3 regions of the Bradyrhizobium sp. 1200_D9_N1_1 genome follow, and region 1 is predicted to be linked to each of the others. Evidence: riboswitches for the same ligand, from Rfam matches in the RefSeq annotation. Region 1 holds a riboswitch; each other region holds the start of a gene.
What was found. A riboswitch is a leader RNA that binds a small molecule or an ion and turns the genes downstream of it on or off. The one in region 1 is predicted to bind cobalamin.
Positions count from the first base shown of each region.

Region 1 (10,609 bases):
AACGCACCCCCTGGGCTAAAACACCCGGTGACAACTGGATCGAGGTCGGCGACGTCGATGCAGCGGTCGCCGCTCTGCCCGAGTCGCCGGCAAACGTGTTCCTCGCCATCGGCCGCCAGCACATCGCGCCGTTCGGGAATAAACCGCAGCACGCCTACACACTGCGCTTCGTCGATCCGCCCGAAGCGCCGCTGCCCTTCCCGGCTGACGTGATCGTGTCGCGCGGACCGTTCACGCTTGATGGCGAGCTGGAGATGCTGCGTACGCGCGGCGTCATATGGATCGTCGCCCGCAATTCCGGCGGCGATGGCGCGCGCGCCAAGATCGACGCGGCCCGCACGCTCGGCCTGCCCGTGATCATGATCGCGCGGCCGGAGTTGCCCGAGCGTCAGCGGGTCGAGAGCGTGGCCGAGATCATGCAGTGGCTTGGTCATCGCACCTGCCTCGGCGCATAGATCCAGCGGCCGACACGGCGCGTCTGCGAGTTGCCGACGATCACCAGCGTTCGCATGTCGGCCATCTCGGGCCGCGCCGCGTTGAGCGTGACGGTCTCGATCGTCTCGTCGGATGCGCTGATCGCGCGCGCGAAGATCACGAGCCGCTCGCCGCAGCCGGCGTCCTTCAGCACGGCCAACGCGCGGCCAAATCCTTCCGGCCGGCTCGCCGAACGCGGATTGTACAGAGCGATCGCGAAATCCGCTTCCGCGGCCAGCCGCAGGCGCTTCTCGATCAGCGCCCATGGCTTGAGATTGTCGGAGAGATTGATCGCGCAGAAATCATGGCCGAGCGGCGCGCCGGCACGCGCGGCCGCCGCCAGCATCGCAGTGATGCCGGGCAGCACGCGGATCGGGAGCTCGCGATATTGCGGCGCCTGCTCGAGCGCCTCGAACACGGCCGATGCCATCGCGAAGACGCCAGGATCGCCGGAGGAGACGACGACGACCTGCCCGCCTTCGGCGGCCAGGCGCAGCGCCTCGCTCGCTCGCGCGAGCTCCTCGCGGTTGTCGGATGGATGCAGCGTGAGCCCCGGTCGCGGCGGCACGCGCGCGACATAGGGCGCATAGCCCAGAATATCGGTGGCGGAGCCCAGCGCGGCGGAGACCTCGGGCGTCACCAGCGCGTCACTGCCCGGGCCGAGGCCCGCGATGGTCAGCGTGCCCGTCATTCGGCGGCGTCCAGATGCCGGCCCTTGCCGTGCACGAGCACGATCGCAAAATAGGGACAGTCGGCGGCATCGATCTCGGCGAGCCGCGCGACGCGCTCGCCCGGCATGGTGCCGCGCTCGACCAGCCAGGCATCGTCCAGCCTTCCGGCGGCGGCAAGCGCGCGGCGCACTTTCGCAAGATTGCGGCCGGTCTTCATGACGACCAGCGCATCGGAGTCCCGCATGCGGCGCTCGAGCTCGTCCTCCGCGAGCGTGCCCATCAGCACCGTCGTCACGTCGTCGCCGAGCGCGATCGGCTGGCCGACGGCATTCCAGCAGCCGACCATGCCGGGAATGCCCGCGATCACCTCGATCTCGACGCGTCCCTGCAAGCGCGTGTGCAGATGCATGAAAGAGCCGTAGAAATAGGGGTCGCCCTCGCAGAGCACGACCACGTCGACCGCGCGCGCCAGCCGCGCCAGGCGCTCGGCCCATTCGTCGTAGAAGCCGGCGAGCAACTGGACGTATTCCGCGCTGTCGAAAGCGATCTCGGTCGTAACAGGGTATTCCATGGGATATTCGGTCACATCGCCGGCGAGCATGCCCTCGACGATGCGGCGCGCCTGACCCGGCCTGCCCTTCTTGCGGAAATAGGCCACGTGCTGTGCGCCGCGCACGGTACGATCGGCGCGCACGCTCATCATGTCAGGATCACCCGGGCCGAGACCGCAGCAGATGATGCGTCCCATGACTATTCGCTCCGGCTCGCCAGCGCATTCACGGCCGCAACGGTGATCGCGGAACCGCCAAGGCGGCCCTCGACCGTCAACGCCGGCACCGGCGGATCGGCCATCAGCGCGGCCTTGGATTCAGCCGCGCCGACGAAGCCGACCGGACAACCGATGATCGCCGCCGGCCGCGGGCAGTCGCGGTCCTCCAGCATGTTGAGGAGATGAAACAGCGCGGTCGGCGCGTTGCCGATCGCGACGATCGCGCCGGCGAGATGCGGCCGCCACAGCTCCAGCGCCGCGGCCGAGCGGGTGTTGCGCATGGATTGCGCCAGCGCCGGGACCGCGGCATCGCCGAGGGTGCAGATGACGGCATTGGCCGCCGGAAGTCTAGCGCGCGTAATGCCCTCGGAGACCATGCGCGCATCGCACAGGATCGGCGCCCCCTTCTGCAACGCTACGCGCGCGGCGGTCGCCATGCCTGATGTGAAGCGGATATGCGCTTCCAGGCCCACCATGCCGGCGGCATGGATCATCCGCACGACGACCGGTTCCTCATCGGGCGTGAAGCGGGCAAGATCGGCCTCGGCGCGGATGGTCGCAAAGGATTGCCGGTAGATCGCCGCGCCGTCGGTCTCGTAGACATGCGGCATCAGTGCCCTCCCATCAGCATGGAGGGATTGCCGACGATGTCATCGCGGTTCAAGCCGCGCAGGATGGGCTCGTCGCGCGTCGACCCCCCGCGCACGAGATCGAAGCCGGCGCCGGTCGCGACCAGCGTGATCGCGGCCGCACCAGAATGAGCGCAGCCCTTGGCGCAGCCGGAGACGTGAAGTCGTGCGGCCGCGCCGATGTTCGGCGCGAGCGCTGCCGCCAACGCGCGGGTATCGGCATGCGCCTCGCGGCAACGCGGCGCGCCGCTGCAGGCGATGACACGCAGCGCCGGATCGTAGGCCTCGGTGATGAGGCCGGGCGTGGACGGCATGGTCCGCTTGCCCTCGCTCAGAACCATCCGCCACGGCGTCATGCGCAGGGCATGTCCGCAGCCGGCGAACTGGCTGAGCGTCGCATGCGGCATTTGCCCGAAGGCGACGCCGACCATCGCGCCCTGCGGATAAAGACCGGGGCGCGCCGCAGCCATGATCGGCACCGGCTCGGCCTCCCCGCGCAACGCGTCAGGCAGGGCTGCGCCAGCGGCAAGATGCGCCGCCATCCGCCCTCGCCCGTCCCGGGCACCGCCTGATGTCACGAACCAGGTTGCGAGCGCGAGGGCGGCGGTCACAGCCTCGCCGCGTCCGACGGAACGGCCGAGGCTGGCGCCATTGGCCCGCACCAGCAGTCCGCCGGCGCCATCGCGCTCGATCCGCACATCCGCGGAATCGCCGGCGAGCACGCGCGAAGTGCCGTCATCGATGGCAAAGCCGAATTTCGTCGGAAGCGCGAGCACGCTATTCTCGAGCGCCTCCTCGAGCTCGGCGGCAAGCGCCTGGGTCTCGTCGCCCGCGCGCCAGAACGGCGTCACCAGGATGTTGCGCCGGGATTCGGTGTCGGCGTCGGGATCGAGCAGCGCCAGTTGCGAAAGACCGTCGCGCAGCAGCCGGTGGCTGCCTTCGCTGACGCCTCTGATCTGGAGATTGGCGCGGCTGGTGACATCGATCAGGCCGTTGCCATGGCGTTCGGCCAGACGCGCCAGTCCAGAGATCTGCGCCGCATCGAGCCGGCCGCCGAACGGGCGCACGCGGACCACGAGCCCGTCGCCCGATTGCATCGGCCGCAGCGCGCCGGGGCACCAGCCCTTGACCATGGCCGCGCTCATGACGCCTCCCGCAACGCTGCCGCGATCGAATTGCGACGCGTTCGCCAGAGTGAGGCCTCATGCAGACGGGTGAAGCACGTCTCCATCGCGGCGAGCGCGGCGGAATTCTCGCGGGCCATGAAGGCGCGGACGTCGTCGTTGCCGAGCGTCGCGTCGTAGTAGAGATCGAACAGATGCGGCGGCACGGCGCCGGCGAGATGGGCGAAGGCGGCCATGTGCTCGAGTGTCGCGGTGATCTCGGCGGCGCCGCGAAAACCATGGCGCATCATGCCGGCGATCCAGGCCGGATTGGCCGCGCGCGCGCGGACCACGCGTGAGATTTCCTCCGTCAGCGTGCGCGCATGCGGCTGATCGGGACGCGTCGCGTCGAGATGATAGAGCGACGGTCCCGCCGCGCCGAGATGTGCTGCGGCCGCGGCAACGCCGGCCTCATGCGCGGCATAGTCGGCGGCGAGCAGAAGATCGGTTTCCGGCAAGTCCTGGACGTGGACGAAAGCATCGGCCGACGCGAGCCGTTTCTCGATGCCGGCGCGATCGGGCTTGATCTCGCCGTCGGCGGAGAACGCCCAGGACGACGCCGACAGCCAGGCCTCGCCGGCCGCATCGCGCGTCTCCGCCGTGAAGGCATCAGGGATCGCCGAGAGGCCGACGCCGTATTGCCCGGGACGCGGCGCGAACACGCGGGACGCACGGTGTCGGTACGGATTCTCGTCGCCCTCCTCCTCGCGCGCGGCGAGCGCCTCGGCCGCCGCTTCGAACAACTGGGCGAGGCCGGAGAAGACATCGCGGAACAGGCCCGACAGCCGCAGCGTGACGTCGATGCGGGGACGGCCGAGCTCGGCCGGCGCGATGATGTCATAGCCGGTGACGCGGCCGGAGGCGCGATCCCAGCGCGGCGCAAGACCCGCCAGATGCAGCGCCATCGCGAATTCCTCGCCGGCGGTGCGCATTGTCGCCGAGCCCCAGAGATCGACCACGAGGCCCTTCGGCCAGTCGCCGTGATCCTGCAAGTGGCGGCGAAGCAGCTCTTCCGCGAGCTTGATGCCTTGCGCATGCGCCGAGGGCGTCGGCACGGCGCGCGGATCGACGGCAAAGAGATTGCGTCCCGTCGGCAGAACGTCCTGGCGCCCGCGATAGGGCGAGCCCGACGGCCCCGGCGCGATGCGCCGGCCCGCAAGTGCGGCACGCAGCGCGTCCCGCTCCGCTTCGCCGCAGGCGCCGCGGCCGAACACGTGCAGGCCGTCGCCGAACTGGCTTTCCTTGAGATCGCAGACGAAGCGGTCGATCCGCGGGATCGCTTCGGCTGGCGCTGCCGATGCATCGAGGCCGAGATCGTCCTCCAGTCCGGCCACGCGGGCTTCGTCCCGGATCGCGGCGATCAGCCGCTGGCGGCGGGCGGGATCGAGACCATCGGCCGTCGAATATTCGTCGAGGAGCTGTTCGAGCCTGCGCAGGCCATCCGGCACGGCGGACTTTTCGAGCGGCGGCGGCAGGTGGCCGATGGTGACGGCACCGATGCGCCGCTTGGCCTGCGCGGCCTCGCCGGGATCGTTGACGATGAAGGGATAGATGACAGGGAGGTCACCGATCAGGGCTTCCGGCCAGCAGCTCGATGACAGCGCCACGGATTTTCCCGGCAGCCATTCCAGCGTGCCATGCGCGCCCATGTGAACGACAGCATCGCAGCCCTGCTGGCGGAGCCAGAGATAGAACGCGACATAGGCATGGCGCGGCGTGCGGGCGAGATCGTGATAGTCGGCGTCGCGCGTGGTTGCATCGCCGCGTTCCGGCTGAACCGCGATGATCGACTTGCCGCATTGGATTGCGGCGAAGTGGAACGCGCCGCCGCGGCAGCTCGGATCGCTCTCCGGCGCGCCCCAGGCTTGCGCGAGATCATCCGGCAAGGATTGCGGAAGACGCGAGAGCGCCGCGCTGTATTCGGCGACGCTCCAGGTGAGTTGCCGCCTCAGCAGCGTCTCACCGAGAGCCTGGACCGGCACGGCATCGAGGCCGGTCCCCGCAAGATCGGACATCAAGGCTTCGACCGAGGCCAACGCGTCAAGACCCACTGCGTGCGCGATCTGGTGCGGGCGGCCCGGATAGTTGGACAGCACGATCGCCAGCCGCTTCTCGCCGGCCGGCTTCACCACGAGCTTCTGCCGGGCCGCGACGCGCGCGGCGATAGCCTTCACGCGCCCTGGATCCGGGCGATGGGCCAGATGCGCGAATTGCAGGTCGGGATCACGTTCCGCAGCCGACTTGAAACTCACCACCCCCGCAAACAGGCGGCCGTCGACTTCGGGCAGCACCACATGCATCGCGAGGTCGCCGGGCGACAGGCCGCGCAGCGATTCCGCCCAGTCCTCGCGCCGCGCGGTGGAGAGCGCGACCTGGAACACGGGACACGATGCCGCATCGAACGGTGTCGTGCCGTCGTCGCCGATCGCGGAGAACGCGGTCGCATTGACGATCGCGGCCGGAGGATTTTCCACGAGCTGGAGCCGCAGCCAGTCCGCGACGCCCGCGGCCTTCAGCGAGGTGACGAACACGCCATAGGCGTCAAATCCCTTCTCGCGCAGCGTGGCAATCAGCGCATCGACCGGGCCGGTGTCCGCGGCGGTCAGGTACGACCGATAAAACGTCACCAGCGCGCGAGGCTTGCCCTCGCCGGCGGTCGGCACGGCGATGACACCGCGCGCGGGCTCGTAAAAGCCCATCTCGGGCACGGTCGTCTCGCCGACGACCGGACCGGCATAGAGTCCCGAGGCCAGCGCAAGTTGCGCAATCGCGGCCTGCGCTGCGACCGGACCGCCGGTGTCGCAGAGCACCTTGAGCCGGCGCAGCGTCGAGACAGGCAGCGTTGAGTATGCATCGAGCCGCGTGTCGTCGCGGCCGTCGGCCGGCAGCACGGCGAGCACGATACCGCGCGCCTGCGCGAGTTGCTGGAGAGCCGCGAGACCGTAGGGCCAATAGGACTCGCCGCCGATCAGGCGGACCAGAATGCCGCGTGCCTGGGCCAGCGTGCGCTCGATGTAGGTGTCGATCGAAAGCGGATGACGCAGTTCGGCGAGATTGGCGAGCCGCAGCGACGGCAGGCTGTCGCGGCCACGCCGCCAGCCGGCCGCGAACGCGGCAAGATCGGAATCCGAATACGAGAGCACCACGAGATCGGCCGGGTCCTGGCCGATGTCCCTTGGCGTCGCGGTCTCCTCGAGACCGCGGCTCTCGCGGAAGACGACGTGCATCAGATGCCAGATCCTGAAAGACCAAGTCCCGCTCTTATCGCGGCCTCGTCGATATCGCCGTGCTCGCCGATCACGACGAGCTTTGACTGCCGCGCGAGCGCGCCCCAGGGCTTGTCGAACTGGTGACGCACGCGCTCGCCGACGGCCTGGAGCAGCAGGCGCATCGGCTTGCCCGCGACCGCGATGTAACCCTTGGCACGCAGCACGTTCTGCTCGCGCGCCAGGCGCTGAACCGAGGCGACCAGCGCATCGACGTCGCCGACTTCCGGAAGATCGATCACGACGGACGCAAAATCGTCGTGCTCATGCTCCTCCTCGCCGTCGTGATGCGACGGGCGCGCGGCAAGATCATTCTCGGCGGCGGCACCGAGACCGAGGATGACGCGCGCATCGATCGCGCCGTCGGTAACGGCAAGCATCGGCACGCGGCGCGGCATCTCGGCGGTGATGGCAGCCTTGGCCGCTTCGAGTCCCGCCGGGCCGGCAAGATCGGCCTTGGTCAGCAGCACGATGTCGGCGCAGGCGATCTGGTCCTCGAACACTTCCGACAGCGGCGTCTCGTGATCGAGATTTTCGTCCGCCGCCCGCTGCGCTTCCACTGCGGCCGGGTCCGGCGCGAAACGGCCGGCGGCGACGGCCTCGGCATCGGCCAGCGCGATCACACCGTCAACGGTGATGCGCGAACGGATCTCCGGCCAGTCGAACGCCCTAAGCAAGGGCTTGGGCAGCGCCAGGCCCGAGGTCTCGATCAGGATGTGATCGGGCCTCACCGGCCGCGCCAGCAACAGCTCCATGGTCGGGATGAAATCGTCGGCAACGGTGCAGCAGATGCAGCCATTGGCGAGCTCGACGATGTTTTCCTCCGGGCAATTGGCATCGGCGCAGGACTTCAGGATCTGGCCGTCGACGCCCTCGCTGCCGAACTCGTTGACGAGCACCGCGAGCTTCTTGCCGTTGGGGTTGGCGAGCAAATGCTGGATCAGCGTCGTCTTGCCGGAGCCGAGAAAGCCGGTGACCACCGTGACCGGGACTTTTGCGAGCGAGTTCATTCGGCGGCCTCCGGCACGACGGCAATGGGGGGAATGCGCGCAAGCGACTGCTTGCGGAAGATCTCGGGACGGCTGCGCCAGGGCACAAGGCCGTCGGGCGCGGCCGCATAGGCGGCGGCGCCTGCGATCACGTCGCGCGCGTTGGCGTCCGACAGGCGGCCATAGACATAGGACCAGCGGCCGGGCGCACTGAGCGCCACCGAGCAGCCCTGGCTGCATGCCGACAGGCATTCGACCGGAACCACAGTGACACCATCGGGCACGCCGGCGTCGACAATCGCACCGTGAAGGCGCTTGCCCGGCGTGACTTCGCCCTCGCCAAGCGTCTCGCCGGCACGGCAGGTAATGCAGACGTGAAGTGTGACGCTCATCGCCTCTTCCAGAATAAACAGCGGGAGGCGAAGAGGCCCACGAACCGGTCTTGCGAGGGTCCGTTTCCCCGTCGCGGAACACCCCGTCCGCCGGTCCAAAATCGTCCGCGCTGGCAGGTCTCCCGGCTTGCGGAGCAGGGTTTTGCCCTTCGATCCCCGCCTTCCCGATCCCGTCAGGGATCAGTGGCCTCGGGCATCTCTCCGGTCACGGTCGCGGGGGCGGCTGCATTTTGGACCCAAATCTTGCCGATTCGGACCCTATCGCATTCCCTCTTCGCCTGTCATAGGACAGGAACCAACGCCGGGCCACCATTTGCCCCTGGCCGCCTCTTGTCAAGCCGAAGGACCCCGTCCGATGACGCCTGAACCGGATACCCAAACGGCCGAGGAAACCGATGCCCGCCACGCCGCGAAAATGGCGAAGAAGAAGGCCGCCCGCGACAAGATCATGGCGACCAAGAGCGGCGAGAAGGGCCTCATCATCGTCCATACCGGCGCCGGCAAGGGCAAGTCCTCCTCCGCCTTCGGCATGATCGTGCGCTGCGTCGCCCATGGCTACCCCTGCGCGGTCGTGCAGTTCATCAAGGGCGCCTGGGATACAGGCGAGCGGCGCCTCCTCACCGGCCATTTCGGCGATCTCTGCCAGTTCCACGCGATGGGCGAAGGTTTCACCTGGGAGACGCAGGACCGCGCCCGCGACATCGCCGCTGCGCGCGCCGGCTGGGAGAAGGCCAAGGAGCTGATTCTCGATCCCAGCTTGCGCATGGTCGTGCTCGACGAGATCAACATCGCGCTGCGCTACGACTACCTCGATATCGCTGAGGTCGTCGAGTTCCTGACGACGCAAAAGCCTGCGATGACACATGTCGTGCTCACCGGGCGCAATGCCAAGGACGAGCTGATCGAGATCGCCGACCTCGTCACCGAGATGACGCTGGTGAAACATCCGTTCCGCTCCGGCATCAAGGCGCAAGCCGGCGTCGAGTTCTGAAGACACACGCGATGGCGCGCGCATTGATGATCCAGGGGGCCGGCTCGGACGTGGGCAAGTCGCTCATCGTCGCCGGCCTTGCGCGCGCCTTCACGCGGCGTGGGCTGCGCGTGCTTCCCTTCAAGCCGCAGAACATGTCGAACAATGCCGCCGTGACCGTCGACGGCGGCGAGATCGGCCGCGCCCAAGCACTGCAAGCCCTCGCCGCCGGCGTCGAGCCGCACACCGACATGAACCCGGTGCTCCTGAAGCCCGAGACCGATGTCGGCGCGCAGGTCGTTGTCCACGGCAAACGCATCGCGACCGCGCGGGCGCGCGAATACGCGGCGATGAAACCGTCATTGATGGGCGCGGTGCTGGAGAGCTTTGAGCGGCTGAAGGCGCGCGCCGATCTCGTGCTGGTCGAAGGCGCCGGCAGCCCCGCCGAGGTCAATTTGCGCAAGGCCGACATCGCCAACATGGGTTTTGCGCGCAAGGCCGACGTGCCCGTGGTGCTGATCGGCGATATCGACCGCGGCGGCGTCATCGCCCAGCTCGTCGGCATCAAGACTGTGATCGACCCCGACGATGCTGCGATGATCCAGGGTTTTGTCATCAACAAATTTCGCGGCGATCCCACACTGTTCGATGACGGCTACAAGCTGATCGAAGCAAAGACCGCCTGGCGCGGTTTTGGCGTGCTGCCCTGGTTTGCGCGCGCCGGCGAGTTGCCCGCCGAGGACGCGCTGGGCCTGAGTGACGCGCGAAAGCCGGGCCAATGCAAGATCGCTTGCCTCGCGCTGTCGCGGATCGCCAATTTCGACGATCTCGATCCGCTCAAGCTCGAGGCGGCCGTCGATCTCGTCATGGTGCGGCCGGGTGAAGCGATCCCCGGCGATGTGCGTCTCGTCATCATCCCCGGCTCCAAATCCACCCGCGGCGACCTCGCCTTCCTGCGGGCGCAGGGCTGGGACATTGATCTCCTGGCGCATTATCGCCGCGGCGGCCACGTGCTCGGCCTCTGCGGCGGCTATCAGATGCTCGGACGCAGCGTTGCCGACCCCGACGGGATCGAAGGCCCTGCCGGCGACACACCGGGCCTCGGGCTCTTGGATGTGCAAACGGTGATGAGCCCGCAGAAAACACTGACACGGGTCACGGCCGTGCATGCGGCAACCAACCAGCCGATCCAGGCTTACGAAATCCACATCGGCCGCACCGACGGGCCCGATCGCGCCCGTCCGTTCGCCAAACTGAATGGCGAGCCTGAAGGCGCAATCTCCAGC
Region 1 is NZ_CP197226.1:6,380,839-6,391,447, forward strand. It holds gene AB5K84_RS30755 (cobalt-precorrin-6A reductase) at 1-455, shown strand, start outside; gene cobJ (precorrin-3B C(17)-methyltransferase) at 431-1,165, opposite strand; gene AB5K84_RS30765 (precorrin-2 C(20)-methyltransferase) at 1,162-1,893, opposite strand; gene AB5K84_RS30770 (precorrin-8X methylmutase) at 1,896-2,525, opposite strand; gene cobG (precorrin-3B synthase) at 2,525-3,688, opposite strand; gene cobN (cobaltochelatase subunit CobN) at 3,685-6,933, opposite strand; gene cobW (cobalamin biosynthesis protein CobW) at 6,933-7,982, opposite strand; gene AB5K84_RS30790 (DUF1636 family protein) at 7,979-8,353, opposite strand; cobalamin riboswitch at 8,449-8,668, opposite strand; gene cobO (cob(I)yrinic acid a,c-diamide adenosyltransferase) at 8,709-9,344, shown strand; gene AB5K84_RS30800 (cobyric acid synthase) at 9,356-10,609, shown strand, end outside.

Region 2 (10,609 bases), 1.7 Mb from region 1:
CCAATCGAGGGGACGCGATGTGCAAGGCACAAGCCAGCGAATTGCGCGATGTGCTGCTCATAGAACCAAGCTCTGCGTCCGTTGCCCCGAGTTGCCGCATGATTGGCGGGTCGTGATTGAGAGGCCGCATTTTCAGAAAACGAGCGTGGATGGCCGTGCACCAGCGTACGAGCGCAGCCACGATCATGAGAGACAGGAGGAGAGCATGATGTGCGATAGGCCTGAACACTCCGAGCGCGGTCATGATGTAAAGGGCTGCGCTGTCTGCAACGGCAAGTTTGGCCTGATCCGATATTATTCCTGGCGAACGCCGCTGTGCTCCAGAAAGTGTCTCGATCGCTTCAGGGCGCGCCGCGAGCGCGACCGCCGATGGTTGTTTCGATTTCAGGCGGCGTGAATTCCGCAATTCTGAACGGGAGGCTGTGTGCTGAACCGTGCTTGCAAGCTCCTCTTGACGATCGCGCTGTCGCTTCCGTCGATGACCGGCGTGGAGGCCGAGGAGTTTGGACAGGATGGTGCGCATCGTCATCATCCGCCCCAGGATCAGCTCCTGCACGAGAAGTTCTATTCGAACTGGCACATGCCCGACAATCCGGTGCTGAGTTGCTGCAACAGCGCGGATTGCTATCCGACAGAGGTACGGTACGTCGAAGGCAGGATCTACGCACGGCGCCGGGAAGACGGGAAGTACATCCTCATTCCGTCCCAGAAGGTGGAACGAAACAGGGATAATCCCGACGGCCGCAACCATCTTTGCGCCCCGCCGCCGTCCGCGTCTCTGGTCGACACGGTCTACTGCTTCGCGCTCGGAGGTGCCACGTGAGGTTCATACTGGTGAACGGCCGAACCCCTTTCCGCAAGACGTTCTGCCTATGGTGCTGCGAGGAGATCAGCGGCAGCTACTTGCGCGATGTCAGGACGCTGCTGCCCTACTGCGGCTACGAATGCTACGCGCTTCAGCACGAAAGGGCACCGTTGATCGAGGAACGTACGCGCGCGGCATCTTGAGCAGACAGGCGAACGAGACGCATCGGCGGGTACGCCTGCCGGCAGGAGAGGACACGGCATTGCGATTCATGCTCGTCAATCAGGAGCGTCCCTGCCACGGCGCCGTCTGCAGCGCGTGCGCCCGGCCGCTGGGTTCGAGCTACGTCCGGCACGTGTCCAAGCAAGAGCGTTATTGCGACCAGGATTGCTACCGTCGAGATCAGCAGACCGCCATGGAACTGCTGTGGCCCTACCGCAGCTCGCTCGAGGTGATCGCGGTGCTGGCGGCGATCTCGAGCTGGAGCTGGATGATGCAGATGGGCGCGCTCTCGCGCTCGCTGACCGAGGCATATCTGCGCGCCCACGACCTTCTGACCACGGAAGGAGGTGACGGCTAGCTGAACGACGCAGGCCGCGCAGAGTCGTCGGCCGCAGTCACCGCGTCAAGCCCCGCGCCGCGTCCAGCCCCGGCGGTCGCGAGGCTAGGGCGAGGGGGCTGCGGCCGATACCGTTGGTGCCGCGCTCACTTCCTGTGTCGTGACGCGCTGCTCGGATTTCGCGGCGACCATGCCGCTGCTCTCGAACCGCGCGCGGTAGACCAGCACGTTCTCGATCACACGCTGGACGTAATTGCGCGTCTCCGACAGCGGGATGCGCTCGACCCAGTCGACCGGATCGACCTTGGGATCCCTGGGGTCGCCGCGCGCCTGCACCCATTCGCGCACGCGGCCGCGGCCGGCATTGTAGCCGGCGAACGTCATGATCTGGTTGCCGCGATATTCCGACAGCAGCGCGCTGAGCTCGGCCGCCCCCATCTGCGTGTTGTAGACGGGATCGGAGACCATCCTGTCCCAGTCATAGGTCAGGCCGAAGCGCTTTGCGGTGTCGCGGCCCGCTTCCGGCGTCACCTGCATCAGCCCGACCGCGTTGGCAGCCGACCTGTCGCGCTGGTCGAACGAGCTTTCGGTGCGCGCCACCGAATAGATCACGCTGGTCTCGATCGCGGGTGCGACCTGCTTGTGCTCGGGGATGCCGATGGTCGGGAAGGCGTAATGGTCGAGCGCGAGCCCGCGCGCCAGCGCCGACTTGCCCACCTCCAGCATCACGCGGGCATCGTTGCGCTGTCCGGCCAGCTCGCCGAGGCCTTCGAGCGCGGCGACGTCGGTGCTCTCCTTGGCAAGATCCTCGGCGTAGTAGAACACCGTGTCGCGCTCGCCGATGCCATAGAGCATGTCGGCCGCGCGCACGCGCTCGTCCAGGGCTTGCGGGTCGGCTGCGGCGAGCACGGGCGAGGGCGGGCGCAGCTCGATGCGGTCGAGGCCGAGCTTGGCGCGGGCGAGCTGACCGTAATAGGCGGTCGGGTAGCGCGCCGCCGCTTGATAGCTCTGGCGCGCATCGGCCGGCGCCCCCATCGCTTCCGCGGCACGGCCGCGCCAGTAATGGGCGCGCGACAGCGCGAGTGGATTGGCCGAGCCTTCGTCGATCGCGGCGAAGTGCATCATCGCCGTCCTGGGATCGTCGAGATAGCGCAGCGCGATCCAGCCGCACATGAAGTGGTAGTCGACGCGGTAGACCTCCATCGCCGGCACGGCCGCCGCTCGCACCACGTCGTAAGCGGTCTTGAACTTGCCCTGGTCGAGCAGTTTTCGCGCGAGCAAACGGCGCTCGCGCCACCAGGCGTCGGTGTCCTGCGCCGCCATGGCGTCGGGTGCGGCGGCCAAAATCACCTCGGCCGCATCGTCGATGCGGTCCTTCTGGAGATGCCATTGCGCGCGGCACAGCACATAGCCGAGATCGCGGCGCGCCTCGGTCGAAACGTCATCGAGATAGTCCTTGGCCTTGTTGGCCTTGCCGGTGACGGCGGCGCAGGCCTTGACGATCGCGAGCGCATCCTCGCCGAGCCGTTTTGCCGCGCGCCTTGCGCCGGCATAGTCCTTGGCGCCGAGCCGCTTGTCCATGCGGGCGCGGTGGTCGTCCGCGGTGAGGAGATCGCGGAACGCCTCGTAGGAATCTTCCTCGCTGCGCTCCGACAATTCGTCCGTGCGCCAGGCCTCGCGGACGAGCCGCGCGGCCCTGTCGCTGTCGCCTTCAGTGAGCAGCACGCGGGCGAGCGCGAACTTGCCCTTGGCGCTGCTCGGGCGGTCCATGGTGAATTTGTGCACGGTGGCCGCGTCGGTCTTCTCCTGCCACAGCCGCGCCTCGGCGCGCCGGCGCAAAAGCGCGCTGCTCGGCCAGTCAGGATTGGCGGCGAGGAAGGCGGCATAGCGCTTGAAATTCGCGGTACTCTCGGAATGGCGCAGCATGAACCAGTCGGCGAGCTTCTGCCCGGCGGGATCAGCGATGCGGTCGCGCGCCGCGCTCGCGTCATCGGTCTTGCCCTTGCGCGCGAGATCGATCGCGTCCTTCAGCGCGGCGAGGTCGCCGGTCAGCGGCGGCGCTGCCGGCTTGTCTGACGGCTCGTCGTCCTGCTTCTTCGGCTTGCGCTTCGCCTCGGCGTGCTTGCCATGGCGCGATTTCGCCGCGGCGTGGCGCTGCTTGCCGGCTTTCGCCTCATGCGTCTTCTTCGACGCGGACGGTTTGTGACTGCTTTTCGCCGCCAGCTCCGTCGGAAGGAGAGCCAAGGCGGCCACGGCAACGACACACGCGAGCGAGCGTAGGCACTGGTTCATTCCGTGGTCCCCCCTGCGAAACCAGTACAAACCAAAGTCCGCGACGACATGCGGCTCGAGAATCAAAGTGACGCCGAAAACGATGCCACGGCATCGTTTCGCATTTGTCACGCTGTCGCAACAATGCGGCAAAATACGGATGGAAGGCGGGAACTCTTGCAACGGGGAATAGAATAGGCCCTTTAACCTTTGTTAACGAATAAGGCTCCGGCGACGGTTGCGCACGGTCCAGGGCGCCGTGAAGGGCCAGATTGCGCGTATTCCCGGGCTGAAATCCGGTGTATTGAGTTCCCTGACCCGTCCTTTCAGCCTTTGCCCCGCACCTATGCCGATTTTCAACCAGTCGATCCGACGCAAGATCGTCGGCATCGCCCTCGGATTGATCGTCCTGATGCTGGTCACCTCGATCCTGTCGATGGTGATGTCGAGCCAGGTCGGCGTCCTCCTGGACGAGCTGACCAACCGCTACATCCCGGCCTATGGCGATCTGGCGCGCGCCAATATCCGCTCGCTGGAGCGGTCGGTGGCGCTGCGGCGCATGGTCATGATGAAGATGCAGGCGTCCTCGGACGAGGAGGCCTATGCGGCGCGCCTGCGCGAGTTCGAGGAAGCGGACCGCAAGATCGAGGAGGAGGCCGAGGGCGCACGCAAGCTCATCAACGCGATCATCGACGACCCGAGGACGCCGTCCGACAATGCCGCGCTGGCGCGGATCGAGATCCGCATCGAGACTGCCGTCACCGAGCTGCGCCGCGACCTGAACGAGGACCACGCAAAGCTGCTCAAGCAGGTCGACGCCAAGCAGATGGCAGAAGCCCGCGGCACGCTGGAACATATCGACGCCATCCGCGACCAGTTCAATCGGAAGTTCGATGCGATCCGCGCCGACATGCTGACACAGGTCTTCGCTTCGACATCGCAGGTGATGAGCCACCAGCGCCAGGCCATCATCGTGTCGGGCATCGTGACCCTGCTCGCCGCGATCGTCGGATTTGCCTTCGCTCTGCTGGTGTCCGGCGGCATCACGCGGCCGGTGCGGTTGTTGCTGGCCGGCACCCGCGAGGTCGAGGCCGGGCGGTTCGACAAGACCATCGCCGTCTCGACCCAGGACGAGATCGGCGAGCTCGCGGCCGCCTTCAACCGCATGATCGAGCAGTTGCGCCACAACGAGCGCATCCGCGAGACGTTTGGCCGCTACATCGATCCCAAGGTGGTGCAGGGCCTGATCGAACGGCCCGAGGTCGCCATCGACGGCCAGCGCCGGGTGATGACCATCATGTTCTGCGACATGAGCGGCTTCACCTCGATGAGTGAGGGCATGACCCCGCGCGGCCTCGTCAAGGTGATGAACCACTATTTTACGGTGATGTCGGCCCCGATCAGGAGCAATCGCGGCGTCATCGACAAATATATCGGCGATGCCATCATGGCCTATTGGGGCCCGCCCTTCATCGAGGAGGATGAGCCGGCACTCCTTGCCGGCTGTGCCGCCATCGACATGACCGACCAGGTGCCCGCGCTGCAGAAGCAATTGCCCGATCTGCTCGGCATCCGCGCCATGCCCGTGCCCTGCGACCTGCGCATCGGCATCGCCACCGGCGAGGTCCTCACCGGCAGCATCGGCTCCGAGCTGATGATGAGCTTCACCGTGATGGGCGATGCCGTGAACCTCGCTTCGCGGCTCGAGGCCGTCAACAAGGTCTACGGCACCCGCATCCTGATCTCGCAGGCGACGGCGGATGCGGTCGGTGAGCGCCTCGAATTGCGCGAGATCGATCGTCTCGCGGTCGCCGGCCAGAGCGCGCCGCAGGCGATCTTCGAGGTGATGGCGAGGGCCGGCGTGCTCACCGCCGCGCAGGACGGCTTGCGCACGCACTATGCCGAAGGTCTTGCCGCCTATCGCGCCCGCCGCTTCGACGAGGCCCGCGCCGCCTTCAACGCGGCGCTCGAAGCCGTCCCCGGCGACGGTCCCTCGCGCGCGCTGCTCGCCCGCATCGCGCAGTTCGAGGTCAATCCGCCGGACGAGAGGTGGGACGGTGCCTGGCGGCTGGAGCAGAAGTAAGCCGCCGCGGGAAAAATTGTTTCTACTCGATAACGATGTTCGCCGTGACCTATTTCCCAGGCTTAGGTTGATCGTCCTTGAGGCGTTTGATGGGGACACGCCGATGACAGAACTTGAGGACAGGCTGGAACGGTTCGAGACGCTCACGGCCGAATGCGAGCTGATCGCCAAGCTCGCCACCGACAGCACCAAGCGCGAATTCTATCTCAAGCTCGCCGAGCACTATTATCAGCTTGCGCGCGAGACGCGGGCTGCGGTCGCGACCAGCGCTGCGGCCTGAAGGCGGCTGCAATCCGTTCTTAACATTTGGCACGCATCCTTTGACTTTGATGGGAGCGAGCGTCGCGATTCGCGATGGCTCGCAGTGGGAATGCCGGGACTCGCTGCAATGCAGCGTGTACAATCCCATGCGTCTGCTTGCGGTCCTCATTCTCGCGCTCATGGCGGCGGCCTGCAATCAGGAGCAGGACATCACCGGCTCGACCGCAGCCTGCCCGGTGCGGAACTACAGCTCCTACAACCCCCGCGACATGAACCAATGCGTGGCCGCCTGCAAGGCGTGCGACCATGGCAACACGGTCACCTGCACCACGTCCTGCACGCTCAAGGGCGCGCACTGAGCGGCCAGCGGTTTGCAGAAGCTTGAGGGCCGGGATCGCCGGCCCCTTGGGCATTGAGGGGTTGACGGTGTCGGGGCACCGGAACGATTCACCTGACATAATCATTGGTAGGAGCAGGCAGGACGCGGAGTCGCATGGAATGGGTATGCTCGATCCCGGCCGGTTTCTGGTGTCGTGCTCGCAGTGCGACGCGTGGCCGATGGCGGCCAACGTCAAACGCTCGAGCTGGTCGACGTCCCCGAGCGAGGTCCGCTTCGTGTGTCCGCGCTGTCGCCGCGAGGAGACCGCGATCATCTCCGCCTCGGGCGGATTGACGCCGATCCGGCGCATCGACATCCCGCCGCGCGACGTCACGGTGGCCTGGGCTCAGGCACAGCGCCAGAGAGGGCGGGCGTAGCCGGCCGCTCTATTGCGCGATCCCGTTTCGGAACCCGGGCGATCGTCGGACGTTTCCGCCCCAACATCACGTATCGAGGCCGGGCGAATGATCAGCGCGCATTTCGACACCCGTACACGGATCAACATGAAGCTGGCGCTGGATCGGATTTGCCGCAATCGGCCCAGGGGCGAGGATCATGGGTTCCGCAGGTCGGTCGCCGAGAACATCGTCCGCTGCGCGCTCGCGGGCCGAACCGGCATCGGCCAGCTTGTCGATGCCGGTGAGCGGGCGGTGGTCACGACGCGCGCGGTGCGGAAGCCTGACTGATTGTGTTTGCCTCGCGTTTGCAGCTCATCGTTCAACCGGTCGATTGACTCTCCGTACGGCCGCCTCGTAGATTGATCGGTGACGGTTCTCCGCACGGAGATCAAAAGGGAACGTGGTGCGAGATTGTCCCAATGCCGGGATTGTCCCAACGCCACGGCTGCCCCCGCAACTGTAAGCGGTGAATCTTTCGTCATATGCCACTGGGAATCTCGGTCCTGGGAAGGCGACGTAAGGTAACGACCCGCGAGCCAGGAGACCTGCCGTCAGCCGTGGTCACACGCGAAGATGTCGGTCGGGGAGTACAGGCATTAGCTTCACCGGAGCAATCGATTGCTCCGCCGTAAAGCCTCGTTCGCTGTGACGTGCCACTGACGTCATGCCGAGGTTACAACTGTGTCCCGTATTGTCTCTGCCGCCAGGCGCCTTCGCGCCGGCATCGTTGCTGCCGTTTTCCTCCATGCGATCGATCTCCCCACAGCTTTCGCGCAGCAAGCCGCCGCCGAGCAGCTGCCGCCGGTCGAAGTGACCAGGCCCGACGATCAGAACCGCACACGCGCCAGGGCGATCGGCGATGGCGACACGGCGAGGCTGCGAGCCCCGAGCGGAGCGCCGGCAGGCAATGGCGCCGGCTCGTCCGGCTCCGGCGGCGAGGCGGTCGCCGGCAACGGAGGCATCGTCGGGGCCGCCGCGACCGTCATCACGGCCGCGGATATCGCACATGCGCCCTCGCAGACGCTTGCCGAGATCATCGCGACGCAAGTCCCGGGTGCCCAGATCACGACGCTCTATGGCGGCCAGATCGGCGCGAAGACCAGCGTCGACCTGCGCGGCTTCGGCGCGTTTGCCACTGCCAATTCGCTGGTGCTGATCAACGGGCGGCGGCTGAACGACATCGACATCGCGCAGGTGGACCTCTCCACTGTCCCGCTCAATTCCATTGAGCGTATCGAGATCACGCGCGGCAATGCCGGCGCGGTGCTCTATGGGGACAATGCGGTCGGCGGCGTGATCAACATCATCACCAGGAACGGCGTCGGCGGGCCGCCCGTTGCCGCGCGCATCGAGGCCGGCTTCGGCTCGTTCGACACCAGGCTTGGCAATGTCTCGACGTCGCTCAATTCCGGTCCGTGGTCGACCTCGTTCTACGGCAATGCCGTCAAGACAGACGGCTACCGCGACAACAATCGCCTTGTCCAGGAGAATGGCGTCGGCAACCTGAACTACACGACATCAGACCTGACTGCTTTCGTCACCGTTACCGGCGACAATCAGGAGCTGCGATTGCCGGGCGGCCGCACCGTCGATCCGTCCATCGGCGTCGACGAGCTCGCGACCAACCGACGGGGCACCAGCACACCCTTCAACTACGCCAACCAGCAGGGCTTCAGCGCGACGGCCGGCTTCACGAAGACCCTGGCCAACGGCATCGATCTCATCGTGGACGGCGGTGTGCGCGACAAGAAGCAGCAGAGCGCGTTCTTCTCCGGCCCAGCGCCGGTTCCCGCGTTGTTCACGTCCACCTATGTCGATGCCGATCTGACGACATGGTCGATCACGCCGCGGCTCAGCGTGAAGGGCTTGCTGCTGGGGATGCCGTCGCAACTGCTGACCGGCCTCGATTATTACGATGCGAGCTTTCAGCAGAACCGCGGCGCCGGCCAGGGGCTTGCGCCCTGGCACAATTACGATCTCAGGCAGCAGACGGTTGCGGGCTATTTTCAGCACACATTGGGTGTGGCGCCGACGACGGACGTCTCCTATGGCGTGCGGGTGCAGAGCGTCAGTCTCTCGGCGCGCGATCATTTTGACGTCGCCGCTCCGTTCAACACCGACATCGGCGCGCTCCCGCTCAGGAGCGACGAGACCCAATACGCGCTGCACCTCGGGGGCGAGCATCGCCTCAATGACATCGTCTCGCTGTTCGGCCGCGCTGCGCGCGCATTCCGCACGCCGGATGTCGATGAGCGTGTGTCGTCGGGCCCTTCATTCGACCCCTTCTTCAATCCGCTGCCGCAGACCTTCCGGCTCAAGACCCAGACCTCGCAGGATGTCGAGGGCGGGCTGCGCATCAAGGGAGGCGGGCTGCAATTGCAGAGCAGCCTCTATCTGATGGACCTCGCCAACGAGATCCACTTCAGTCCGATCCTGTTCTACAACACCAACCTCGATCCGACCCGCCGTTACGGCTCGGAGACCAGTCTGTCCTATCGCGTCAACGACTCTCTGCTCCTGCGCTCCGGCATGGCCTATACAAGGGCCGTGTTTCGCGAGGGCGTCTGGGCCGGCAACGACGTGCCGCTGGTGTCGCGCTACACCGCGAGTGCAGGCGTCACTTGGAACATCTGGCAGAACTATGTGGTGCTCGACGCCACCGCGCGCTTCTGGAGCGAGCGGCGCATGGACAATGACCAGGCGGGAACACAGCGGCCGATCCCAGCCAATGGCACGATCGATCTCAAGCTCAGCGGTCAGTACGAGCGCTACTTCTGGTCTTTGAGCGTCAACAACGTGCTGAACGCGCTCTACTACGACTATGCGATCGCAAGCACCTTCACGGACGGCCGCTTCAGTGCCTATCCGCTGCCGGGCCGCACCTATCTGCTCAAGGCCGGCGCCAAATTCTGATCAAGGCTCTGATCGCGACGGGGGCTGTCATAGGCTCCCGAATGGACTAGAATTCGAAAAGAAGGAGATTACTCATGGCTCTCAGCATCCTGCCGCCTCACGCCGACCGTTTCCGGCTCCATCCGGTCGCGCCGCGCCTTGCACCGATGTTCTGCTTTGCGCTGCTGGCGGTGTCATGCGCGCTCGCAAGTCTTGCGCTCGCCTGCGCAACGCCCTTTGCGGCCTTCGCGGTCGTCGCGGCCGCGATGTTGCCGCTGCGGCCGGCACTGCTCGTCGTCAGCGGCGCGTGGCTCGTGAACCAGAGCATCGGCTTCGGCGTGCTGCACTATCCCGTTGCCGGGAGCACGATCGCCTGGGGCTTTGTCATTGGCGCTGCTGCACTCGTCGCGACCGCGGCCTCGTCCGCCGCGCTCCGTGCGCTGGCGCATGGCCGCACGCCCCTGATGCTGGCGATCGCATTCGTCCTCGCCTACGCGGCCTATGAGCTCGTGCTGCTCGCTGCGACGCCGGTCCTCGGCGGAGCGGGCGCCTTCACCGCGGCCATCGTGGCGCGGATTGGACTGACCGGCGCCGTCTGGCTCGCCGGCCTCGTCGCCGCCTGCGAGATCGTCCGCCTGGTCGATCCGTTCGGGCGCAAGGGCGCGATGTCGGCCTGAGCGGCCCTCTGAAAGCCCCGGATGGAGCGCAGCGAAATCCAGGCTACGAGATCTTGCGTTGCCCGACGGGCAAAACACCCCCGCGGTCGGTCAATCCGCTTGCGCAAAAATATTCCACTTTGCCGAAATTCGGAATTGACGTATGTGTCGCCCATCCCGGCTCATCCTTGAGGGGCGATCTTGTGTCGTCACGTTTCGCGAGCCGGGCTTGCGGTGGACGCGGCAGCGTCGGGCGCGAGAGTTAAGGGCAGGGCGGATTGCTCTCCGTGAGCCCGAGACTTCGT
Region 2 is NZ_CP197226.1:4,690,112-4,700,720, forward strand. It holds gene AB5K84_RS22570 (hypothetical protein) at 452-823, shown strand; gene AB5K84_RS22575 (hypothetical protein) at 820-1,008, shown strand; gene AB5K84_RS22580 (hypothetical protein) at 1,221-1,385, shown strand; gene AB5K84_RS22585 (lytic transglycosylase domain-containing protein) at 1,470-3,656, opposite strand; gene AB5K84_RS22590 (adenylate/guanylate cyclase domain-containing protein) at 3,982-5,718, shown strand; gene AB5K84_RS22595 (hypothetical protein) at 5,822-5,998, shown strand; gene AB5K84_RS22600 (hypothetical protein) at 6,126-6,338, shown strand; gene AB5K84_RS22605 (hypothetical protein) at 6,478-6,735, shown strand; gene AB5K84_RS22610 (hypothetical protein) at 6,823-7,044, shown strand; cobalamin riboswitch at 7,110-7,323, shown strand; gene AB5K84_RS22615 (TonB-dependent receptor) at 7,438-9,669, shown strand; gene AB5K84_RS22620 (hypothetical protein) at 9,744-10,325, shown strand.
Region 2: it holds a riboswitch for cobalamin, as region 1 does, so the genes downstream of both, AB5K84_RS22615 (TonB-dependent receptor) here and AB5K84_RS30790 (DUF1636 family protein) in region 1, are expected to answer to the same signal.

Region 3 (10,609 bases), 5.5 Mb from region 1:
GCAAGGATCGCGGCGGATACAACTGACCTGGGCGTCAAGTACGACGAGGGCACGACAGCAACGTTTTCGCTCGATAGAGCTAACGCCGTTGTGCGAGCGATCGACACGCCTGACGATCAATCAATGCACGAAAGCTCTCGCGCGATCCCAAGTTGCGTTGTTCAGTAGGTCGACGGCGGCAGCGTCGTGGTATCCAGTCCCGTTGCCTTGATCCGACAATCGCGAATCGCGGCGATGATGCGCCGAGACAAGAACATCAAGGAGCGCGGACAACATGCGATAATTGGAAAGCCGCTGTACTACGCATATGAGTCTCGCAGACGAAAGCTCTCTCTGCCGGTGACCGCGGACACGACGTTGGCAATGGAGGTTTCGCACTTAGCATGTGTTTTGACCAAGAAACTTACGAGAACCGCTCAATACGAGACGAGGTGATGATTCCTTGCCTAGTCTGGACCTCGACGCGCGACACTTGGCTGGCTGTTTGCTCGTGCCGGAGCCCGGTTCAGGCAGCCATCGCCCGATGTTCGCCATGCCCTGACTTCTTCGCACTTGCAATATCAAAGGCGTCCTCATGTCATTCCCTTCGCGGACGGTTGCAGGCTGCCGAACCGTGTCGACCTTGAGAACGTCGGAGCTTCCTTGGGAAGGGCGGGGCGGGTTCCAGATAGGGCGTGGAAGCGCAGAAGCCCGCCAGGAATATGTAGATCCAAGCATTGCCTACCAAGGAGCCTTCGTCCGAAGTGGCCGTCAAAGTCAGCCGTCTGAGACAGGCGGAGATCTCGGAAGGGAAACCAAATGCACCCGGCGAGTCCCCGTCGGTGCATCCATTCCGCTCACCGTCAGATGTGTCGATGCCATGCTCCTCCTTGGAAGGCCAATGCCAAAACAGAGCCCCGAAACGACTTCATGACAGAAGAATCAGATATCAGATCTGCGAACGCAAACATTCGTGCAAGCACTGTCTGGACAATTGTGCTCGGCTTTGCCGCGGATCCGTTGATGCGTTGGAGCTGGCCTGACCCAAGGCAATACCTTAGAAGCATGCCTCAGTTCATTGACGCCTGTGGGGGCCGAGCATTTGCACATGGCACAGCCTACGTCGCGGGAGAGATTCGTGGCGCGGCCCTGTGGCTGCCTCCCAACGTGCAGCAAGATGAGGAGGCATTGGATGCAATCATGGCGCTATCCCTGCGCCCGGAGATTACCGAGGATATGGCACACTTGCGGCGGAGAATGGCCGAACATCGTCCCCACGAGCCACATTGGTATCTGCCACTCATTGCCGTCGATCCGAACTGGGTCGGAAAAGGGCTTGGCACGTTGCTGATGAACTACGCCCTTCAACGATGCGATGAGGACGGCATTGTTGCCTACCTCGAAAGTTCGAACCCTGAAAACATTCCCTTTTACCAACGTCACGGCTTCAAGGTCGTTGGTGAGATACAACACGGTTCTTCGCCGCCGCTCACGCCAATGTTGCGAACGGCTTCATTCCGACCCAGCAAGGCCGCGCCGCCGGATCGGCTCGTCACCCAGACTCAAGCATAGCTCCGCCTCATCCCGTTAGGATTGATTGCCAATAACCTGACATGACCGCGTTCGGTCAGGACGGCTTATGTTCGCGGCCAGACAACTGAGCACGTGAGGCGGCTCGCCGGGCCTGCGAAAAGCATACCAATCGTCTCTTCGGCAAAGTTGGCACGTCTGATGTGAGAGCTGGCGGGGTCAAATCCACTAAGCTGGGATATTGCCACGGGCGGCTGCATCGATTTGCGGTCGGGCTCCAGACAATTTTTGATCTAAGGCCACAGAAAGCGATGAATGGCGAGACGCGTATGGCTACCGAAACCCGATCCGGCCCAACTCAATTCGCGGACCGCGAACCGATCGATGCCAACATTCAGGATGTCCAGGGTTGCTGTTCCCCTGTTGGAGAATTTGCGACGCCACTTCCAAAGGTTTGAGCACATCTTGGCCGATCGCAGGCGCTGGGTCGTCGAGCGCACCTTTGCGTGGCTCGGCAGATGTGGGCATCTCTGCAAAGACTTCGAAGGTTCCGCCGCTACCGAGCTCGCCTGGCCGCTCGTCGCCCATCTGAGGCTCCTAACTCGCCGATTGGCCAGGCCTTGAGACATCTATGTTTTTTGAGTGAGGCTCTCAGGACAGGCGCTCGGCGAATTTCGAACCTCGACCTCGGGGCTGCTCCAACTGGTTAACTTGACTGTGCCGTCTTGACGAGTCTGGGCAAAGGCTTCTATATGTGGTGTCGTAGTGGTTTTAAATTCGCATATATGGTGGCACGGTGTTAGGGGGGAACCCATTGTGTCGGCAGCGGCTATTCCGAGGCATTAGCGCGACAGCGCTGGGAAGGCCGACAGCCGCAGCGACCCGCGAGCCAGGAAACCTACCGCGACAGAACCCATGTCCTCGGGCGGGGTGCCCGGTGGGTCGCTTGCAGCCGGGGACATTTGCCCGGTCCCCTCGCAAGTCGTCCGCACGGTCCCAGCCCCCAAATATCACGGGGTTGCCGATGTCGGCGTCTTACGATTTCGATCAGTATGGTCATCTCATTGAGCTGCCGAGTGTGCGGCAGCCCTCAGCGCAGGCAAAGCCTACCACACCTGAACTGTGTCTTGTGCAGCCCCCAGCATTGCCGGCTCCCCTGCCGAGGCCCCCCGCGCGATCGCCAACTCCGTCTGACCTTTCGCTCGATCGGTCGCGCGACGACCTGCTGACCTCGTTTGGTAGGCTGACGCTGACCGACCGCTATCTGCTCGCCGGCGAAGGCCTCCAGGACATGTTCGCCCGAGTGTCTTGCGCCTTCGCGGACAATGTTGCGCATGCCCAACGTCTATATGATGCGATGTCTCGGCTGTGGTTCATGCCGGCCACACCGGTGCTCTCCAACGGCGGCACGACGCGCGGCCTTCCGATCTCGTGCTTCCTTAACTCAGTGTCGGACTCGCTCGAAGGCATCGTCGGCACCTGGAACGAGAACGTCTGGCTTGCTTCCAATGGCGGCGGCATCGGCACCTACTGGGGTAATGTTCGCTCAATCGGCGAGAAGGCGAGGGGCGGCGTCACCTCGGGCATCATCCCGTTCATCCACGTCACGGACGGCCTCACGCTGGCGATCAGCCAGGGCTCGTTGCGGCGCGGCTCGGCGGCGGTCTATCTCGATATCCACCATCCCGAGATCGAGGAGTTCCTCGAGATCCGCAAGGCGTCTGGTGACTTCAACCGCAAGAGCCTCAACCTACATCACGGCATCAACGTCACCGACGAGTTCATGTGTGCCGTGGGCGCCGGCACCGCATTCGCTCTGCGCAGCCCGAAGACTAACGAGGTCGTCCGCGAGATCGACGCCCGCCAGCTGTGGCAACGCATCCTTGAGAACCGGCTGCAGACCGGCGAGCCTTATCTCTTGTTCATCGACACCGTGAACCGTGCGCTCCCCAAGCACCAGCGCGAGCTCGGCCTCGAGGTCTCGACCTCCAACCTGTGCAGCGAGATTACCCTGTCGACCGGCATCGATCATCGCGGCGAGGAGCGCACCGCGGTTTGCTGCCTGTCGTCGCTCAACCTCGAGACCTGGGACCAGTGGAATGAGGAGCCCGGCTTCATAGAGGACGTCATGCGCTTCCTAGACAACGTGCTCACGCACTTCATCACGGTGGCGCCGGACGGAATGAAGCGTGCCCGCTACGCCGCCCTGCGCGAGCGCTCCGTTGGCCTCGGCGTCATGGGCTTCCACTCGTTTCTCCAGGCCAAGGGCATTCCAATGGAGGGTACCTTGGCCAAGTCATTCAATCTGAACATGTTCCGAAAACTCCGTCGCGAAGCCGACGCCGCATCCGTGGCGCTCGCTCGCGAGCGTGGCCCGTGCCCGGATGCCCTGGAACGCGGCGTGATGGCGCGCTTCAGCCACAAGATCGCAATCGCGCCGACCGCCTCGATCAGCATCATCTGCGGGGGCACCAGCGCCTGCACTGAGCCGATCCCGGCCAACATCTACACCCACAAGACGCTATCCGGCGCCATCTCGGTGCGCAATCCGCACCTCGCTAAGGTGCTGGCCGCGAAAGGCGCCGACACCTCGGCGACCTGGGAGTCGATCATCGCGCACGACGGATCGGTCGCCCATCTCGACGTCCTGTCGGAGCACGAGAAAGCGATCTTTCGCACCGCCTTCGAGATCGACCAGCGCTGGATCGTCGAGCTTGCCGCCGACCGCGCCGCGTTGATTTGCCAGAGCCAGTCGATCAACCTCTATCTGCCGGCCGACGTCGATAAGTGGGACCTCCACATGCTGCACTGGACGGCGTGGAAGCGTGGGGTGAAGAGCCTCTACTACTGTCGATCAAAGTCGATCTCGCGCGCGGCGTTCGCCGGCAAGATTGCCGGGGATGCAACGCCGACGCAGCAGCCGGCGCGGCAGCGCACCGACTATGAGGAGTGCCTCGCATGTCAGTGATCGATCTATCGCGCGCCGATCCGCGCACGTTGATCGGCAAGGGACGCGTCGGCCTCCTTGACTCGACCGGCAGCTACGACGTCGATCGCTATGCCTGGGCTTACGAGTTCTGGAAGCGCCAGCAGCAGACCCACTGGATGGGCGAGGAGGTGCCGCTCGGCGCCGACCTCAACGACTGGGCTTCGGGCCGCGTCACCGACAGCGAGCGCGCGCTGCTCACCCAGATCTTCCGTTTCTTCACTCAGTCGGACATCGAGGTCGGCGACAACTATTTCAAGCGGTACATTCCGATCTTCCAGCCACTCACCGTCCAGATGATGATGGCCGCTTTCACTAACATGGAGACGGTTCATATCGACGCCTATGCCCTGCTACTCAAGACGCTCGGTATGCCTAAGACCGAGTTCGAGGCATTCCGCGGCTATGCGCAGATGCGCGCCAAGGCGGACTACATGCACGAGTTCGGCGTCGACAGCGTGGCGGATGTCGCCCGTACCCTGGCGATGTTCGGCGCCTTCACCGAAGGCATGGCCTTGTTCGCCAGCTTCGCCATGCTGCTCAACTTCCCACGCCACAACAAAATGAACGGCATGGGACAGATCGTAAGCTGGTCAGTGCGCGACGAGAGTCTCCACTGCGAGGGCATCATCAAGCTATTTCACGAATGGCACCGCGAAACCGGCGCGGTGACGCGCCCCGTCCGCGACGACATTGTCGACGTAGCCAAGACCATGGTGAAGCTGGAGGAGAACTTCGTCGAGCTCGCCTTCGGCCTTGGCAAGATCGAGGGGATGCTGCCTGAGCATATCCACGCCTACGTCCGCTACGTCGCCGACTGGCGACTGGCCCAACTCCGGATTGCCCCGGTCTTCGGCTTCTTCGAGGCGAAGGAGGGCGGGTTCACCCAGCTCAAGGCGCATCCGCTGCCGTGGCTCGTCGAGATTCTCAATGGCGTCGAGCACGCCAATTTCTTCGAGCAGCGCGCCACGGAGTACTCCAAGGCGGCGAGCCGCGGCAGCTGGGACGGCGAAGACGGGGTGTGGGCGACTTTCGGCCGTATCTAGCCCATTTTATTCATGCTAGCGGCATTGACAGCGGCAGGCGCCGATAGTCGTCGCCGTCACCCGCCAGCATGACAAAGGCATAGAACCGGACCTCCTCATCGTGGCGTCTTGATTGCAGCGCGACAAAGCCGGACACACAGATGGTTTGTTGGGTTAAGCCGGTACATGCGCTCCATTGCTGATGGCGGCTAGGGTTTACAGTATTTCCGCAGGTCGGTGAGGTGGGTCTCGTCAACCACCTTCATGAAGTCAATCAGCGCAACACGGCTACGCCCTTGAGCAGACGAATGTTCTCGATGATCGCCACGGCCGCCCCCCTCTTAGGGCTAGAGGGGATTACTATCACGCAATCGGAAGTTGTAAAGAGGGGCAACCCTGTCAAAGGGGGTCATCTTCATTGCAGCCCGGTCGGATCAGGCAAACCGATTTGTTCTTCATCCCCCTTCGCGTTTGATTTCGTCGCCGACCCACTGGCGGTCTTCCTCGGCCGTGGCTTCGCGGAGGTGATCTACTACGAGCAGACGCTGGCAATGCGGCTCGGATGACAGCCGCGTTTCTGTCCTAACACAAGAGTTCCGCTTCAGCGCTGCCGATCCACCTCTCGAGATTTTGCATCCGCTCTCCGAGGCGCTCCCAATTGATCCGCGCCAGCGGGGGTTCGGCAGGCTGATCGGGCGCAGAGATCGGCAGCGACGATGACGCAAGCCATCACGTCGTCGACGTTATGTCCCACCCTCGCACGAGCGCCGCTTCGACCGCTCGTCGGCCTTTCGTCCGAGGTGGCCAGTGCGGCCTCGACCTGGTCGACCAAGTCGTAGCACGAAGGTGCGCCCGGCTCGCACCTCGGCTCGCATTTCAGTGCGCTGCCTGTGCGATGAGCGTGCTGCGGCCGACCGGAACGATTGTAATCGATGACCTGTGTCTCCCTAAGCGAGGGCCGGGTTAACTACGACGGTCGACAAAACTATTTTTTGCCTCATCATTCTCCGACGGCCGGAAAGCCGACGGTGATGCAGGTGGAGGCACGGGGCCGGGAAATCGGCGCAGCCAGCCACTAAGCGGCTGGCGTTCGACCACGGCAGCACGCTTGAGTTCGCCGCGATCTCGCCGTGGCGCTGCGTCATAACCAGATCAGCCAGATTCCTTTGAACCACGCCTAACCAGCTCGAGCCGATGTACCGACAAGAAGCCGATAGCGCTATTGATGCGAGTCCCTGTTGCCAAGGTTTCTATGCCGCGATGCGGCTCAGGATATTGGTGCGAACCCGCGCCATTTTGGCGAAGATCGATCAATAGGTCGTGGCGATCACGCCACCCCACCGGTAGTTCACACGGACCAAGCCGATATCGACGTCCTGACCGATACGGGCAGTCCCTGCAAAAGTGCCCACCGGAACACCCACGAGTCCGGGTGAAAAAAAGAAATCCACATCCCGACGACCCATGAACAGGTGGTCGTATTCAACGCCGATGGACCAGTTCGGAGCAAAGCCAAATTCAAGGCCCGCCCCTACCGTGCCGCCCCAACGAGTTTCGCTGCCGTTGTCGATAGTGAGCCCGGTCGCAAAATCGGAGACCCGGTATTTGTCACGGACGACTGCAGCCCCACCTCTTACATAGAGCAGCACGTTATTCCAAGCATAGCCGACTTGGCCCGTGAACAGGCCGAATGCATCAAGCGTGGAGTCATCCCGGACGCCTGCGAAAGCAAGGTTCGCGTTGGAGCCCTTGAAATCGGCCCAATTGCCCTGCGTCTCCAGACCGAACACCGAGTTCGCTATTTGCCAGCGGTAGCCGATGTGACCGCCCACCGTGCCTCCCGTCGCATGATGGCGCCCCATGCCAACGGGCGGAGCGACGACCACGCCGCCGGCGTTGACCACGTCCCAGCACTGCCGACGTAGAAGCCGCTCCAATCATAGATCGGAATGACCGCCGGAGGCGCTTTGAAGTAAGGCCGCGCGGCCGGATCAACGGCAGAGGCAGGAGCAGCCAGCGTGTTGAGGGCTACCGTGCCCGCTAGCAATTTTTTTATTCTTCTGAATCCCAGTTTCGAATTCGACGCCCCCGACGGGATATTGACGACGATTGCCACGTTTCCGCCACCTCCATCAACTGCAAGGGTTGGTAGTTGACGGGGTCGCAAGCGCCGCCTGAGCGGCCGGTCGATGGGCAAAGTGCATGTCGGGTCGGTCGCGGATGCTGTCCGCCGACTGTTGATTAAGTGGCTTGACCCGAAAATGTCTAATCGCGGTTACCCGTCCTGCGCGGCTTCGAGCACATCAGCATGACAAGAGTCAGCGCATCGACAGCGAGTCAGTTTCCTGATTGCAGCTGCTCCGCGTGTCCTCGTTCCGCCCGTATCGACCGTTCGTCGGCCATTGGATGCAAGTGTTCCCGCTTACGGCGAAGCTTCGACGGACGAGCCGCATTCAATCCATTTCGTTCCGGGCGGACGATGCATCCGCAGTAAGACGGAGGCGTGTGTAGGGGCCGGCGATAAGGCTCGGCGCCGCATCGAGTTAAGAGTCCAGAATTTCTTGCTGCGGCTGGCCTTCTCGATCACGGCCAGTACCCTCTTCGATACATGAAATTTGAGCCGCGAAACAGGCCGAGCGACATCCCGAGAACTGGCTATTCCAGGAGCTCTCACAGAACTCCCAGCCGAGTTCGGTATTGAACGACTGCGCTCGGAGCGGCCGACTACGGCACCCATCTCCAACAGCCACGTGAGCCGGTTGCTGGAAGACCGGGCGCCGTGTCGTCTTCGCCTTCATCGTCACCGAGTTCGATGCAGAAGCTGCAACGGCGCAGTTCGGCAAGGTCGCCGATCCGCTCCGTCCCAAACTCGAAGCGGCGATGATCCCTGAGTGCGCTCTCGCGCATCCGAAGCTGAGCAAAGGCGTCAAACGAACGGCGCCTTCGAGAGCTATCGCACGCTCGATCCCGTGGCTCTGCTGGCGGAGATGAGGGACGCCAAGATCGAGCTCGGCACGCGTATCGGCGCCCGGCCGCCCCTTGCTTGCTGCCAACGGAGGGAGAGGCTACTGCGATAAGAAATATCATGTCTTGTCGATACGGGCTTAGTCGTGTCGCGTGATCATTTTCATTCACGACGCATCCTCGATTGTCGAATTAGCGAACCAGGTTCAAGGCATTCGCTTTTGCGGAAAATGCTACCCCCTGCGCCGAAATGTTACTGTCCGCTGCAATCGATTTGGTTCGGCTTGATACCCCGGAACTGTCCACGCAAGGCTGTGACTGTGATTTGTTTTGACGGGGTCTTCGTTGGCCCACCACGCATCATATTCATACGCTGATTTCGGGAGGGAGCGACCGATAAGCATCTCGATGTCGGCAAAGGTCATCTTGAGCGAGGCAGAGCTGTTTGCGACCAGCTTGTCTCTCAAAGGGTTATAGATCGACATCGGGCTCCCCCATCCAACGATCTCATATTATATAGCCAATCCGGACTTTTCGTCACCAATTGCGGATTTTGTCCGATATTTGTCGGTTTTCGTTCGCAGCGGCACTGACGCCGCCGCGACATCATGTCGAGCAGCAGCCACGTCTGCGCCGAAGGCAGGCGGACGTACCACCTTTTACGGCCCTGAACATCGGCCTGAGCGGCTCTCGAGCAATGAAGCTACCGAAACGATATAGCCTATCCGGAGACTTTCGTTCATCTCGATGTGTTAGGCCCGCTGGCATTGGCATATGTTCGAAGAAAAGCGCGAAGCCGTGCCTGCCATTGAGATGCCGGTTTCGGCTCTTGTGCTACAGCATCGCAAGTGGGCCGCCGGTCGGGTGGAGATATCCTCCGGTGGCCCTGACGGTCAGTTTCAATGCGCTGTCATGCTTTTAAGCGGCTAGCGTGGCCGCCATGGATCCGACAGGTGCATGCAGACGCTCGCCCCGCAGCACAGGGGAATTGCGGCTTTACCAGAATTAAGCAGCGCCTCGATGAGGCGACCCAAGCCCAGCAACAGGAACGCTGGTGCTTGAAATCGCCCTCAGGCCTCGGAGCTTCTCGGCGGCGCTCCAACTACTGAGAGCCTCGTGTGTTAGATACGTCGCGGCCAATTCATTCCAGGATCTCACGACCTGATTCCAGCTCTCTTTTCGGGCGGGCAAGAGCTCAAGCATCCTTTGCGCCTTGCGGGCAGCGGCAAACCTCCCGTCTCGCGTAGCGTCTTTCAGAATTCTCCGCACCAACACTTCGGTTCGCTTCCATCCGGCGCCCGTCGATCTATCCTCGGCCAAGGAAGCGAAGTACACTCGAAAGGTCAGGGCACGTTCGGCGGCGATGCCCGATGCCAAGCTTGGCTCGTTCAACCATCGGTAAAGAGACTCGAGCTGCTCCGAGTCGCCGAGCGTGAAAGTGTCATCATCCCCGAAAACCAAGAATGTCGCGAAACCGGCGATCTCAAGTTGCATGCCCAAATCTTGTGAGTCCAGCCAACGGGTGATTGCTTCTAGTGGAGACATAGCTTTGCTCTCCTGTGGGGTTGATCGCGATTCAGCCCGGAGGACACCGCGCGGGTCAACTACAAGAATTTGTAGCTGACGGAAATAAAGAGCTGTCAGGCGTGCCGCCGCTATGGTGTTTCTGCATTGAACGGAGGGATTTCCGAAGGACGGCTGAGCAGCGCCACCCCGCGCCGACGACTTGCAAATTCCGAGCCTCGTTACTCCAAGAGGCGCTTGTTCGATTGGAGAAGATTCGGCGGCTTGCGATATCCGTTGGAACATCAAGGACGAGCCCAACCCCGACCAGCTCGAAGGAATTGACGCTCTGAAGCACGGTCGCTAGGGCAAGGTTGTAATCTTTGAGGCGATCAGCGAACATGACGGATGTGCGGATTGACACTTCGACGTGGGAGCGCGAGTACGGGAAGAAGCCAAGCGGGCGCCGCTATCGGCGCTTCCGGATCATATCGCCCAGTATTGCAGTCAAAGACTATTAATTAAGAACGGAGATCCCAATGACGTTCCCCAGGGCGTGCAGGGGGGCAATAGAAAGGGCGCGGCAACGCGGTTCGGCTCAAATCGTGCTGCTACCGTGAGG
Region 3 is NZ_CP197226.1:904,659-915,267, forward strand. It holds gene AB5K84_RS04350 (GNAT family N-acetyltransferase) at 910-1,551, shown strand; partial or broken gene AB5K84_RS04355 (transposase) at 1,987-2,133, shown strand; cobalamin riboswitch at 2,259-2,429, shown strand; gene AB5K84_RS04360 (ribonucleoside-diphosphate reductase subunit alpha) at 2,534-4,477, shown strand; gene AB5K84_RS04365 (ribonucleotide-diphosphate reductase subunit beta) at 4,468-5,541, shown strand; gene AB5K84_RS04370 (hypothetical protein) at 5,829-6,086, shown strand; gene AB5K84_RS04375 (outer membrane protein) at 6,831-7,424, opposite strand; gene AB5K84_RS04380 (DUF7662 domain-containing protein) at 8,718-8,969, opposite strand.
Region 3: it holds a riboswitch for cobalamin, as region 1 does, so the genes downstream of both, AB5K84_RS04360 (ribonucleoside-diphosphate reductase subunit alpha) here and AB5K84_RS30790 (DUF1636 family protein) in region 1, are expected to answer to the same signal.